DNA from 2 places in the Nocardia sp. NBC_01499 genome. Region 2 is predicted to be linked to the other one. Evidence: riboswitches for the same ligand, from Rfam matches in the RefSeq annotation. Region 2 holds a riboswitch; the other holds the start of a gene.
The links. Region 2 has a riboswitch for glycine ahead of glyA (serine hydroxymethyltransferase). Riboswitches for the same ligand answer to the same signal wherever they lie in the genome.

Region 1 (7,474 bases), 580 kb from region 2:
ACGGCTTCCGCACCACCGGGCACGTGCGCAAGCACGGTGTCGAAGAACGTGTCGTGCACGACCGCGCCGTCCAGCCCGGCGGCGATGGTGGCGGCGTGCCGGTGCACGCGGCGGGCGATATCACGCAGGCCGTCGGCACCGTGGTAGCTCGCGTACATCGCCGCGACGATCGCGAGCAGCACCTGCGCGGTACAGATGTTGGAGGTGGCCTTCTCCCGGCGGATGTGCTGCTCACGCGTCTGCAGCGCCAGCCGGTAGGCGACGTCACCGTCCGCGTCCACCGAGACGCCGACCAGCCTGCCCGGCAGCTGCCTGGCATACGCGGTGCGCACTGCCAGATACCCCGCGTGCGGGCCGCCGAACCCGAGCGGCACACCGAAGCGCTGGGTGGTGCCGAAGCAGACATCAGCGCCCTGGTCGCCCGGCGAGGCGATCAACGTCATCGCCAGCAGATCCGCGCCGACCGCGACCAACGCGCCGCGCTCGTGCGCCGCGCCGATCAGCGATGTCCAGTCCACTACCCGTCCGGACGCGCCGGGCGCCTGCACGAGCACACCGAAGAATTCACCTTCGGGCAGCTCACCCGACGACAGATCCGCCGAAACGAGCTCGATACCGAGCGGCTGCGCGCGAGTGGTCAGCACGGTCTTGGTCTGCGGGAACAGGTCGGTATCGATGACAAGGCGCGAAGACTTGGACCGGCTGGCCCGCTGCAGCAGCGTCATCGCCTCGGCGGCCGCGGTGGCCTCGTCGAGCATGGACGCGTTGGCCACGTCCATGCCGGTCAGCTCCGACACCATGGTCTGGAAGTTGAGCAGCGCCTCGAGCCGTCCCTGGCTGATCTCCGGCTGGTACGGCGTGTAGGCGGTGTACCAGGCCGGGTTCTCGAGCAGGTTGCGCACCAGCACCGGCGGGGTCAGCGTGTCGTAGTAGCCGAGCCCGATCATCGAGGTGGCCACCGTGTTGGAGTTGGCAAGCCCGGCGAGTTCGGCCAGCACCTCGTGTTCGGTTGCGGCAGGCGGCAATCCGGCCAGGCCGGATCCGTCCAGGATGCTCGCGGGCAGGGCCTTCGTGGCGAGCTCGTCGAGCGAGTCGACGCCGACGACGTCCAGGATCCGGGCGAGTTCGCCACGGTCGGGTCCGATATGGCGATCGGCGAATGAGCGAGTCACGGAAGCTCCCATTGGGTCGGGCGGGTCGACGGGGGGTCGACGGGTACCAGCCCTCCCCCTCTGTCGTGTTGCCTGAGAGATTCGGACGCGCGACCGCGATGAAGGTCGAGCCCCTTTCCCCATGGGCGGGCGGCCCGAAGCCACCGCTTTCCAGAGGCGCCCAAGCCCGCACGGTCCCTGATGCCTGAGAGATTGACGGGGAGGTGCTGCTCCTTCGGCGCCCGGACTCTATAGAACCCGGGACTCTCCCGCACGGCGTTGGCGCGCTACCAGTTTAAGCCGACGACACGCCAGAACGTGGCACCGGTCCCTTCCTTGCGGTGTCGCGCTCGTCACGCAAGCTCCGCGGGCTTGTGGCCATACAACATAGATCGATGCGCATATCTACTTAACGCAATGTTTTAGAACCGCTCCACACGAAGTGGTCCATTCAGGAAAATGAAGTGCCACGCAGCACAACACCCCGCTACCCTCTGTTTATCGGGGAGGCGGGGTGTTGTGTCAGCTGTCTACTTTTAACCAGTCTTGCGGCTCATCCGAGCCTTGCGCCGGTAGGAAAGCTCGTCCTCCGGCCGTTCCGTCACCGCGGACGCGCGCTCCGCGGGGAAGTTGGCGATCGCGCCGGTGAGCTCGTGCATGGCACCGCTGATGGCGATACCGAAAACGCCCTGCCCGCCCTGCAGTAAATCGACTACCTCCTCGGCCGAGGTGCACTCGTACACCGAGGTACCGTCGGAGAACAGGGTGATCCCCGCGAGGTCCTGCACTCCCCTGCTGCGTAGGTGATCGACCGCGATCCGAATGTTCTGTAGCGAGATGCCCGCGTCGAGCAGCCGCTTCACGATCTTGAGGACGAGGATGTCCTTGAACGAGTACAGCCGCTGACTCCCCGAGCCCGCGGCGCTGCGGATGGAGGGCACGACCAACCCGGTGCGCGCCCAGTAGTCGAGCTGCCGGTAGGTGATCCCGGCCACCTGGCATGCGCTTGGCACTCGGTAGCCGACCAGATCGTCGGGAACCGAGTCGTCCGGGAACAGGCCTGGCTGTACCACATCCTGCGATTGCTCTGCCACTGACCACTCCCTTGCTTCGCCGACGGCTAGCCTCATCGATGACCCGGCTCCGTTTCGACCACTGCGGTGCTGACGACCTGGCCAAAACGGACGTGGCCCAACTATCGAGATTACTCCCCCTGATTGTCCAGGGAGCACCATCGTCAGGCCAAACGCGACGCGCGGTTAAACTCTCAAGCTCTGGTTAAGGGCTGATCCCCCGGTCATCCCGCGAAAACGCCGGATTGCCGGAAAGATCCTGTTCAGCTATCCGTGGCCTTGAAATCGTCGGGCGAGACCGACTCCAGGAACTCCTTGAACTTCTCCACCTCGTCCTCGCGCTCGTCCGGCATGACGAGCCCGGCTTCCTCGAGCACCGGCTCCTCCGCGTAGATCGGGCAACCGACCCGCAAGGCGATCGCTACCGAATCGGACGGGCGCGCCGAGATGTGCAGATCGTTCTCGAACACCAGGTCGGCGTAGAAGGTGCCCTCCTGTAGATCAACGATGCGCACTTCCTTGAGGGTGTGCCCGAGCTCGGTGATCAGGATCTTGATCAGATCGTGGGTCAACGGACGGATCGGCGTCACCCCCTCCTGCTCCAGCACGATCGCCGTTGCCTCGGCCTGCCCGATCCAAATGGGTAGGTACCGGTCCCCCGAAACCTCACGGAGCAACAGCACGGGCTGATTCTGTGGCTGTTCGACACGAATGCCGATCACACGCATTTCACTCATGCCTCCACCTCGCTAACGCTCAGTTCCGGCATGCGCGATGCACGCTGTGACATGATTCGTTCGCTTCGCTCACTCACCGCACTGCCTCCCATAATCCTCCGGCCACCCGGCACGACCACCGCCCAGCTCGCCGTACCAACGAGTCTAGGCGAACCCACGCGGGTGCAGCGATCGGTGTGCACAGCCGAAATCGGCGTGTTGGATGACTGAAACATGACACGGATTCCGCATCAGCGGTTTGTGCGGGATGTTCAGCCGCCCAGCGACGTCCGCACCGACGACTTCACCAGACAGGCGTGCAACGTCAGCGACAGCGCCGCGAGTTCGCGCACCGTTTCTTCGGCTCTGGCGCGCGCACCGGCGTCGCGGCTCTTCGCGATCGGGGCGGCGATCTGCGCGACCAGCGCGGCCTCGCGATCGGCGGCCAGCTTGAACGCACGCAAATGCCGTGCCTCCAAACCGAATTCGGCCATCGCCTTGGCGGTCTTGGCCAGCGTGACGGCGTCGCCGTCGAAGAATCCGGCGGCACCCGGGGTAATCAGGTTCGCTCGGATCAGATCGTTGAGAAAGGTTTCGTCGATGTCGGCCTGCGCGAGCAGATCGGCGCGGGTGAGCCGGATTTCGTGATCGAAACGCAGATCGTCGGGGGAAATCTCGCTTGGCACCACGCCGAGCCTCCTCGGCGCCGCGGCGCCGTTCCTGTTCCCGCCAGGCGCGGTCGGGTGCTCGGAGTCGGACACCGTAGGTGCCGACTCCGACGCACCCGCACGGCCGGAGTGCGCCCGGGCGCGGGCTTCCCGCACACCGAGCGTCGCCGCACCGCTGTCGATCGCTTCGAGTTGTTCCTTGATCACCTTGAGCGGCAAGTACTGATCGCGTTGCGCGGTCAGCACGAACCGAAGCCGTTCACAATCGGCGATGGAGAATCTGCGGTAGCCCGAGGGCGTGCGCTCCGGCCGAATCAGGCCTTCCGCTTCGAGGAAGCGGATCTTCGAGATGGTGACGTCCGGAAAGTCCGGACGCAGCAGGTCGAGCACGGAGCCGATCGACATCCCTCCGCGCGCCCACTGCGCCGCGCCGGTCACAGCGCTGAGTCCTTCATGACTCCGAGCCCTTCATGAGGAGAAAGAACCCAGCGCCGCTGCTCATAGGCTCCCTGCACCCGCAGAGGAGTCGTTGGCCTGGGCCCGCGGTCCGGTGAGGAACACGAGACGGAACTTACCGATCTGTACCTCGTCGCCGTTCTGGAGTTCCGAGGAGTCCACCGGCTCCCGATTCACATAGGTGCCGTTCAGGCTGCCGACGTCGACAACCTGGAACGAATCGTCGTCCTGACGGAACTCGGCATGCCGACGGCTGACGGTGACGTCGTCGAGAAAGATGTCACTGTCGGGGTGGCGGCCCGCCGACGTAGTCGGCTGATCCAGCAGGAACCGCGAGCCCGCGTTCGGACCGCGCTTGACGACCAGGAGGGCCGCACCAACAGGCAGACCCTCGACCCCTTGCACCGGCTGCTCGCCGGCCGGCTCTCCGGAGCGCGACGCGTCGACCTCGTTCAGGAAATCCGCGCGAAAGACCGACGTCGTCTCGGCCGCGGTCTCCCCGTAACCCGGGTCTTTGTTCTCGCTCACCGTTTCTCTCCTCCTCGAACCTGATTATCCATGCAAGCAGGTGATACCTGTGGCACCACGACCTGCCGTCGAGTCCCTAGATTCCCGACAATGACTGTCGGCGCATCTGTTGGCATTGACCGTACCCTGCCAGGGCGTGCCCGTGCAGGTAGAACCGGGAAGGCTGATTCAGCCCCCGATAACTCCTTGATAACCTGCCGCATCCAACAGTTCACCAAGGGTCTTGTCGAGGTCGCCGGCGTCCGCGACCTCCAGTTCGAACAGCCACCCCGCGCCGTACGGATCGGTGTTCAGCGTCTCCGGCTGCTGCACCAATTCCTCGTTCACCGCAACAACTTTCGCGCCGAACGGCGCGTAGATGTCGGACACGCTCTTGGTCGACTCGACCTCGGCGATGCTGTCCGCCGCAGCGACATCCTTGTCGGTTTCGGGCAGCTGCACGAACACAACGTCACCGAGTTGAGACTGCGCGTAATCGGTGATGCCGACCCGAACCCGGGTCGGGGCGATCCGCTGCACCCACTCGTGCTCTTCGGTGTAGCGCAGCTCTTCGGGGGTCTGGGTCACAGGCCGTCCGTCCTTTCCGTCGTGATCGTGTGGGCGCAACTCTATGCGAGGGTTGAGACAATGTTCGACTCGACGCCTCGGTCAGGTCGAGCGGTGTGGCACAGCCGGTATCGAGCGAGCGATGGCGATCGCCTTACCGGTGTAGAGCAAGCCGGTCCATACATACACCGCCGTGCCCCAGACCAGTAATGCCCCGCCGAAGGCACGGCCGAAACCGGCCAGCGCCCAATCCATCTCCCCGGCCAGCAGCCAGACCAACGCGGACATCAGCGCGAAGGTCGCCGCCTTGCCCAGATAGATGACCTCGGGCGGGGGTAGGTCGCGGCGTTTGTAGACCGGCAGCAGCAGCGTCAGGATCAGGTCGCGACCGACCAGGATCACCGCGACCCACCACGGGATGAGGCCGCGGATCACGAACGCCGCCAGGGTCGTCACCAGGTACAACCGGTCGACGAACGGATCGAGCAGGGCGCCGAGGCGGGAGGACTGATCGAGCAGGCGGGCCAGCTTGCCGTCCAGGAAGTCGGTCAGGCCGCTGGCGAACGCAAGCACGAACGCCCAGCCGTCGGCATGCTCGACCAGCAGCAGCCACAGGAACAGCGGAACGCCGAGCAGGCGCACGAAACTCAGGACATTCGGGACGGTGAGGATGCGGTCGTCGAAGACGCCGCCGGTCGCGCCGTCGGTATCGGCGCGCTCCTCCGGTTCCGTTGTGCCCGATTCGGTTGTCACGCCCCGTGCTTACCGCACCGACCCCGGTCACCGCCATCCGGGCACGCCGGTTTTCTCGATATCTCCGTGCGAGGATGGTTTGTGCCACAGCCCGGCGATGACAGAATGAGTATGAAATCATCTCATCTGTCGGTACGGTGAGCTACTGGCCGGTGGCCGGTTAGTGAGAGGAAGTCATGCCCGCATTCGACTACGACGTGGTGGTGATCGGCTCCGGTTTCGGCGGCAGTGTGAGCGCGCTCCGGTTGACCGAGAAGGGATATCGGGTCGGTGTGCTCGAGGCGGGCAGGCGGTGGAATGCCGAGGACATCCCTAGCTCGAATTGGAATGTGCGCAAGTCGATTTGGGCGCCGCGACTGGGTCTGACCGGTCCGCAGCGGATCAGCGTGCTCGGCAAATGCGCGGTGTTCTCCGGCGCAGGCGTCGGCGGCGGCTCACTCATCTACGGCAACACCCTCTATGAGCCGCTGCCGGACTTCTACACCGACAAACAGTGGGCGCACATCACCGACTGGCGGGCCGAATTGGCGCCGTACTACGACCAGGCGCAGCGGATGCTCGGCGTCGCGCCGAACCCGCGAATGACCCCTGCGGACGACGTGATCCGCGAGATCGCCGACGATCTCGGTGTCAGCCACACTTTCCATCCCACGAATGTCGGCGTGTTCTTCAATGAGGACGATCCGGGCACCGAGGTCGACGATCCCTACTTCGGCGGCGTCGGTCCGCGCCGCAACGGCTGCGTGCATTGCGCGCGTTGCTTCACCGGCTGCCCCAACAACGCCAAGAACACCACCACCACGAACTACCTCTACCTGGCCGAACAGGCTGGCGCCGAGGTACATCCGCTGACCACCGCGACCGTGGTGCGGCCGCTGCCCGACGGCGGGTATGCCGTCGACACCGAGCGCTCGGACCGCTGGATCCGCAAGCAGCGCAAGACCTTCACCGCCGAGCAGGTGGTGTTCGCCGGTGCCGCGCTCGGCACCCAGAAGCTGCTGCACAAGATGCGCGATGACGCGGTGCTGCCGCGCCTTTCGCCCCGGCTCGGCGAGCTGACCCGCAGCAACTCCGAGGCGATCCTCAACGTGGTGAGCCGCTCGCGCCGCGATTTCGCCGAGGGCATCGCGATCACCTCGTCGATCCATCCCTCCGACGACACCCACGTCGAGGTGTGCCACTACGGCAAGGGGCAGAATGCGCTGTTCCCGTTGTCGGCGCCGATCGTGGATGGTGGCGCGTTCCGTTTCCTGCGCTTCCTGCTCGCGATGCTGCTACATCCGCTGGTCTTCCTGCGCAGCCTCAACGCCAGGCACGCCTCGGAGAAGTCGGTCATCCTGCTGATCATGCAGTCGCTGGACAACTCACTGACCTCGTTCCGCAAGCGGGGCCTGCTGAAGACGAAACAGGGCACCGGCGAACCGAATCCGACCTGGATTCCCATGGCGCACGAGATCGGCCGCCGCTTCGGCGAGAAGGTGAACGGCGACACGCACGGCCTGGTGATGGATGTGTTCAACATCCCGGCGACCGCGCACTACATCGGCGGTTGTGTCATCGGCGACACCTCGGAAACCGGTGTG
Region 2 (7,474 bases):
CAGCCCGTACGGCCGCCCGCGGAAGGCACGGTAAGCAATGGTGGTCAAGGAACACGGTGTGTCCGATGACAGCGGAATGGAGGATTTCGGATATAAGGAATCCCTTGACCGCAGCATCGGCAAATTCGCCAGCTTCGCGGCCGGGGTCAGCTATATCTCGATCCTGACCGGCACGTTCCAGCTGTTCTATTTCGGTTTCGGCAGCGCGGGTCCCGCGTATCTGTGGTCGTGGCCGATCGTCTTCGTCGGACAGCTTGCCGTCGCACTGTGTTTCATGGAGCTCGCGGCGCGTTATCCCGTCGCCGGGTCGGTATACAACTGGTCCAAATCACTCGGCAGCAGAATCGTCGGATGGTCGTCGGGCTGGCTGATGCTGACCGCCTCGATCGTCACGCTGTCCGCCGTCGTGCTCGCGCTCCAGCTGAATCTGCCACGGCTGTGGAGTGGCTTCCAGATCATCGGCGACGGCAGCGGCGAATACGACTACGCCACCAACGCGGTGCTGCTCGGCACGATCATGATCATCTTCACTACCACGGTCAACGCGCTCGGCGTCCGGCTGATGGCGATGATCAATAGCGCCGGTGTCTTCATCGAGCTGATCGCGGCGGTGTTGATCGCGATCATCTTGGCGGCGAACGCGACTCGCGGTCCGCAGGTGTTCTTCTCCACCCACGGTTACGGTGCGGGCGAGTCCGGCGGCTATCTCGGGGCGTTCCTGGTGGCCTCGCTCGCCTCCGGCTATGTGATGTACGGGTTCGACACCGCGAGTTCGCTCGGTGAGGAGACGGTGGAGCCACGGCGCACCGCGCCCAAGGCCATCCTGCGCGCGGTGCTCGCCTCCTTCGTCATCGGCGGCGCGATTCTGGTCTTCGCGGTGATGGCGGCCCCCGATCTCGACGATCCGCAGATCGGTAGCTCGAGTGGCGGCCTGCAACACATTGTCGAAGAGGTGATGTGGGGTCCGCTCGGCACGATCTTCCTGTGCTGCATCGTGATTGCGGTGACGGTGTGCTCGCTCGCTGTGCACACGGCCGCCATCCGGCTGACCTTCGCGATGGCCCGCGACAACGCGCTGCCGTTCGGCGAGAAGCTCGCCCGGGTGCATCCCAAGACCCAGACGCCGGTTGTGCCTGCCATCCTGATCGGCGTCCTCGCCGCGCTCATCCTGGTGGTCAATATCGGCCAGCCGAAGATCTTCACGGTGCTGACCTCGATCGCGATCATCATGATCTACCTGGCCTACCTGATGGTGACCGGGCCGATGCTGAAGAAGCGGCTGCGGGGTCAGTGGCCGCCGAAAGAGCTTGCGGAAGGCGGCTATTTCACGATGGGCCGCTGGGGCATCGTCGTCAATATCATCGCCGTGGTGTGGGGCGTCGGTATGGCGCTGAACCTGGCCTGGCCGCGCCAATCCGTTTATGGCACACCCTGGTACAACACCTGGGGCGCGTTCGTCTACATCGGCCTCATCCTCGGTGCCGGGCTCGCCTGGTACGGGATCAAGGGCCGCAAACGAATCGGCACTCTTGCTTCTCACGCAGTGGAGGTGCGCAGCGATGTCTGACACGGTGTTCGACTATGTGATCGCGGGCGGCGGGACCGCGGGCTGTGTGCTCGCCGCGCGGCTCAGCGAGGATCCGGCGGTATCGGTGTGCCTGCTCGAGGCCGGCCCCTCCGATGTCGGCGACCGCGCCATCCTCGAACTCGCGCAGTGGATGCATCTGCTCGATTCCGGCTACGACTGGGACTATCCGGTGGAGCCGCAGGAACGCGGGAACAGCTTTCTGCGCCATGCCCGCGCGAAGGTCCTCGGCGGATGTTCCTCGCATAACTCCTGTATCGCGTTCTGGCCGCCCGCGGAGAACCTGGACGAGTGGGCCGCCCTAGGCGCGAAGGGCTGGGGCGCGGCCGACGTGCTGCCGTATGTGACCAGGCTGGAGAACAACGACGCACCCGGCGATCAGCACAGCCGCACCGGCCCGGTCCGGCTGCGCGACGTGCCGCCCGACGACCCGTGCGGCGTCGCGGTGCTCGCGGCGGCAGCGGCGGCCGGACTGCCGACGGTCCAGTTCAATCGGGGCGCCACCGTGCGCAACGGGGCTGGCTGGTTCCAGATCAACGCGGCCGAGGACGGCACGCGCATGTCGACATCGCACGCGTATCTGCACCCCGTGCTGGATTCGCGCCCGAATCTCGAGGTGCGCACCGACTGCTGGGTCAGCGAGATCCTCTTCGACGACGCGCGCGCCGCGACCGGTGTGCGGTATCTACGCCCCGACGGAATCGGCTACGACAGCGTCTCGGCGCGGCGCGGGGTCGTCGTCACCGCAGGTGCCATCGATACGCCGAAGTTGTTGATGCTCTCCGGTATCGGGCCCGCCGATCATCTGCGCGAGATCGGCATCCCGGTGCTGGTCGACTCGCCCGGCGTGGGCGCCAACCTGGACGATCACGTGGAAGGCCTGGTGTTCTGGGATGCCGCCCGGCCGATGGTCGAGACCTCGACACAGTGGTGGGAGATCGGTGTGTTCGCCACCACCGATGAGACGCTGCGCGTGCCGGACCTGATGATGCACTACGGCAGCGTGCCGTTCGACATGAACACCCTGCGCCGCGGCTACCCGACGACCGACAACGGCTTCTGCCTCACCCCCAATGTCACGCAGGGCCGCTCGCGCGGCACGATCCGGTTGCGCAGCCGCGACTTCCGGGACCGGCCGAAGGTCGACCCCCGGTACTTCACCGACCCGGACGGTCACGACGAACGCGTCATGCTCGCCGGAGTTCGGCTGGCCCGCACGATCGCGGCACAGGAGCCGCTGCGCGAGTGGGTCGCCGCCGAACTCGCCCCCGGACCGGACGCGACGACCGACGACGAGCTGCTGAGCTATATCCACGCCACCCACAACACGGTGTACCACCCGGCCGCCACCGCACGGATGGGCGCGGTCGACGATCCGATGGCGGTGCTCGACCCCGAGCTGCGGGTGAAGGGGGTGACGCGGCTGCGGGTGGTCGACGCGTCCGCGATGCCGAAATTGCCCGCGGTGAACCCGAACATTACTGTCATGGCCATGGCGGAGAAGTGCGCGGATCTCCTCAGGACCACGTGAGCCGGAGATGCCTGCGGAGGGCGAACTAACGGCGTTCCTCGGCGCGCACGCACCGTTCCAGTCGATGCCGGCCACCGATCTCGACCGGCTCGCCGCGGCCGCCTCGCTGCACGAATTCGCGGCTGGCGCGGTGATCCGCGACTACTCGGTACAGGTGCCCGACGATATCTGGATGCTGTGGACCGGTCGAGTCATCCTGCGGCGCAGCGGTTCCGACGCTGCTTCGGCGCTGGCGGACGACAGCCGCACGATCGATACCGTCGAGTCCGGCGGGATCTTCGGCTATGTGCCGCTGCTGACCGGCGGCAGCGCCGAATTCGTCGCGCTGGCAACCGAAACCAGCCTGCTGATCCAATTGCCTGGCGAGCTGGTCCGCGCGCAGTTCGCGCAACCGGACGGACTCGCGTTTCTGGCATCGTCGGCGTGGAAGACGGTGTCCGGCAACCGAACCCCGATGTCGGAGGTGCTCGGCAGTCGCCAGGCCGGTGAACTCGTCTCGGCGGCCGCGGTTTTCGTGACACCCGACACCAGCGTCCGAGACGCGGTCATCCTGATGACCGAGCGTCGCGTCTCCTCGGTGCTGATCCGGTTGCCCGACGGCGACTTCGGCATCTTCACCGATCAGGACCTGCGCACCAAGGTGGTGGCGGCCGGGCTGCCCGTCGACGTGCCGATCGCGCAGGCGATGAGCGCACCGGCCCGCCGGGTCAGCGCCGACCTGCCCGCCGAGACCGTGCTGATGGAGATGCTCGAGGCCGGGCTCCGGCACATGCCGGTGGTGTCACCGCGCGGCGAGGTGCTCGGCGTCCTCGAAGACGCGGAGCTGCTCGCGGCCTCGGCGCGGCAGAGTTTCATCCTGCGGCGCGCGATCGGCGCGGCCACGGATGCGACCCAGCTACAGCGGGCCGCCCGCGAAATCCCCAGTACCACAGTCGATCTGTTCCGCAACGGAACCAAGGCGACCGCGACGAGCGGCATTCTGTCCGTCGTCATCGACTCGGTGATCCGCAAGGCACTCGAACTCGCGCTCGCCGAATCCGACGACGCACCGAGCGTCGGGTTCGCCTGGCTGACGCTCGGCAGCATCGCTCGTCGCGAGGCGATGCCGTCCTCGGATGTGGACAGCGCGTTGTCCTGGGCCGACGAGTTGTCCACCGCCAGTGCGCGATTGCGTGCGATCGCCGAGCGCACGCACGCCATCCTCGACGCCTGCGGATTGCCCGCGGACAGCAATGGGGCGATCGCCGCGAAGCCGAAATTCGCTCGATCCCGGTCTGATTGGACGAAGGCGGCGATGCGATGGCTCGATGATCCGCTGCAGGATCGCGGGTTGGTGATGTCCTCGCTGCTCATCGACGGGCGGGTGGTGTGGGGTGACCCCGCGCTGCACGCGGTGCCCGCCGCGTTCGGCAGGATGCGCGCCGACTATCCGAATGCCTTGCGCCTGCAGTTGCTCGACGCGTTGTCGGGGCGGGTGCGGGCGCGGTCGCTGCGGGACGTGCTTTCCCGGCGCGGCGGCACCTTCGACCTGAAGAACCACGCGCTGGTGCCGATCGTCAACCTCGCGCGGTGGGGTGGGCTTGCGGCCGGGGTCACCGCCGCCTCGACACCGGTGCGGTTGGCGGCCGCCGCGTCGGCCGGTGTGATCGCCGACCGTGATGCCGCGGTGCTCACGGAGGTGTTCGTCATGCTGCAGCGGATGCGGATGGTGCATCAGGTCGAGCAGTTGTCCGCGGGCCATCGGCCCGGCGATATCGTGCTGATGTCGGAGTTGTCGCCATTGAATCGGAGTTTGCTGAACGACGCGTTGCGGGAGATCGCTGCGGTGCGGCGACGTGTCCGCGGTCTCGCGGTGCCGTCGGCCTAGAATGGCGGCGTCATGGCGAAACAGGATGGTGAGGACACGGGCCGGGCCGCTGCGGTGCAGTCGGTCGACCGCGCACTGCTCGTGCTGGAGATCATCGCCAAGCTCGGCCAGGCCGGTGTCACGGAGATCGCCGCCGAACTCGGTGTGCACAAATCTACCGTCTCCCGGCTGGTCGCCGTGCTGGAATCGCGCGGTTACGTCGAGCAGCTTTCCGAGCGCGGCAAATACCGGCTCGGCTTCTCCATTGTCCGGTTGGCCGGATCCACCAGTGCGCAGGTCGATCTCGTCGGGCAGAGCCAGGGCGCGTGCAACGCGTTGGCCGCCGAAACGGGGGAGACCACGAATATCGCTGTGCTGGACGGTAATCGGATCATCAATATCGTGGAGGCAGCGGGGACCGGTTCGATCGCGCTGCGGTCCTGGGTCGGGCAGAGCTGTCCGGCGCATGCCACGTCGAGTGGCAAGGTGCTGCTGTCCGGTCTGGAACCCGCCGCGATGCGCAAGCAGGTAGGCCCGAAGTTGGAGGCGTACACCGCGAATACCCTGACAAAGCTCGCCGACTTGGCTGCCCAGTTGGTGGCGGTCCGCGAGAACGGATGGGCAAGTGTGCGTGAGGAACTGGAGATCGGACTGAACGCCGTCGCCGCTCCCGTCCTCGACGGTAACGGGGCAATTGTTGCGGCACTGAGCGTTTCGGGGCCGTCCTATCGCCTCGGTCCCGATCGCTTCGCCCCGACGGCCGAACTGGCGATCGCGAGCGCCGCGGACATCAGTCGTCGGTTAGGCTACTTCGGCTGACGACTCCGGGTGCGGTTCGCCATTGACAACGCGCGCGGCCGCCGACAATACTGAGTCGCGTGTCGCGCAGGTGTTGCGCTATACGCAACAACTAATCAACTGAATACTGGCCGCACACGCAGCGGGAGATCTCCATCCAGGTGATGGAGAGCCGAAGGAGCAACACCTCCCGGGAATCTCTCAGGCCCAGTACCGCTGCGCATAAGGCAACTCTGAAAAGTAGTGCACCACGCACTCGCCGACGGGGCAAACGCGGCAACGCGTGAATCTCTCAGGCCATAGGACAGAGCGGGAGGAGCCACCCCCACGCGCGTACGCGTCGACGAAAGGCTCCCCATGGCTGACCCTGCCTCCGCTGTCCGCACCGAACTCGACGTCCCGCTGCGCGAATTCGACCCGGTCGTCGCCGCACTGGTCGACCAGGAGACCGACCGGCAACAGCGCGGACTGGAAATGATCGCCTCGGAGAACTACGCGCCGCTCGCGGTGATGCAGGCGCAGGGCACCGTGCTGACCAACAAGTACGCCGAGGGTTACCCCGGACGCCGCTACTACGGCGGCTGCGAGCACGTCGACGAGATCGAATCGCTGGCCATCGAGCGGCTGCGCGCGCTGTTCGGCGCCGAATACGTCAACGTGCAGCCGCACTCCGGCGCGCAGGCGAACGCGGCCGTGATGCACGCGCTACTGCGTCCCGGCGACGGCATCCTCGGACTGGCGCTCGACCACGGCGGCCACCTCACCCACGGCATGAAGGCCAACTTCTCTGGACGGCTGTATAACGTTGCGGCATACCATGTTCGGGCCGAGGATCAGCTCGTCGACATGGCGGAGGTTGAGCGGCTCGCGCACGAGCACCGGCCGAAGCTGATCGTCGCGGGCTGGTCGGCCTATCCGCGCCACCTCGACTTCGCCGAATTCCGGCGCATCGCCGACGAGGTCGGCGCGTACCTGATGGTCGATATGGCGCACTTCGCCGGTCTCGTCGCCGCCGGGCTGCATCCGTCGCCCGTACCGCACGCGCACGTCGTCACCTCGACCACGCACAAGACGCTTGGCGGGCCGCGTGGTGGATTCATCCTCGCCACAGCGGATTTGGGCAAGAAGCTGGATTCCGCGGTCTTCCCCGGGCAGCAGGGCGGACCGCTCGAGCATGTGATCGCCGCCAAGGCGGTCGCGTTCAAGATGGCGGCCGAACCGGCGTTCCGCGATCGGCAGGAGCGGACCCTCGCCGGTGCGCGCTTGCTCGCCGACCGGCTGCTGGCCGAGGACTGCCGGGCCGCTGGCATCGGCGTGGTCAGCGGCGGCACCGATGTACACCTGGTGCTCGTCGACCTGCGCGATGCGGAGCTGGACGGCAAACAAGCCGAGGATCTGTTGCAGACAGTGGGAATTACGGTGAACCGCAACGCCATTCCGTTCGACCCGCGCCCGCCGATGATCAGCTCCGGGCTGCGGATCGGCACGCCCGCGCTGGCCGCGCGCGGCTTCGACGACGCGGCATTCACCGAGGTCGCCGACATCATCGCGACGGCATTGTGCGGCGGCGCGCCCGTCGCGGCACTGACCGCGCGAGTGGACGCCTTGGCACAGCGATTCCCGCTGTACCTCGGGATGCGGAACCCCGCGTGACGATCAGCGTTTTCGACCTGTTCCGGGTCGGTATCGGGCCGTCGAGTTCGCACACCGTCGG

Region 1: another riboswitch for glycine. It lies ahead of gcvP (aminomethyl-transferring glycine dehydrogenase); the one in region 2 lies ahead of glyA (serine hydroxymethyltransferase).

Annotation. Positions count from the first base shown of each region.
Region 1 is NZ_CP109426.1:101,805-109,278, reverse strand. It holds gene gcvP (aminomethyl-transferring glycine dehydrogenase) at 1-1,184, opposite strand, end outside; glycine riboswitch at 1,334-1,433, opposite strand; gene OG203_RS00405 (MerR family transcriptional regulator) at 1,688-2,281, opposite strand; gene OG203_RS00400 (bifunctional nuclease family protein) at 2,488-2,961, opposite strand; gene OG203_RS00395 (MerR family transcriptional regulator) at 3,213-4,013, opposite strand; gene OG203_RS00390 (FHA domain-containing protein) at 4,107-4,592, opposite strand; gene gcvH (glycine cleavage system protein GcvH) at 4,761-5,159, opposite strand; gene OG203_RS00380 (CDP-alcohol phosphatidyltransferase family protein) at 5,241-5,810, opposite strand; gene OG203_RS00375 (GMC oxidoreductase) at 6,068-7,474, shown strand, end outside.
Region 2 is NZ_CP109426.1:677,066-684,539, reverse strand. It holds gene OG203_RS03150 (APC family permease) at 38-1,567, shown strand; gene OG203_RS03145 (GMC family oxidoreductase) at 1,560-3,116, shown strand; gene OG203_RS03140 (putative nucleotidyltransferase substrate binding domain-containing protein) at 3,124-4,983, shown strand; gene OG203_RS03135 (IclR family transcriptional regulator) at 4,996-5,781, shown strand; glycine riboswitch at 5,984-6,078, shown strand; gene glyA (serine hydroxymethyltransferase) at 6,118-7,413, shown strand; gene OG203_RS03125 (L-serine ammonia-lyase) at 7,410-7,474, shown strand, end outside.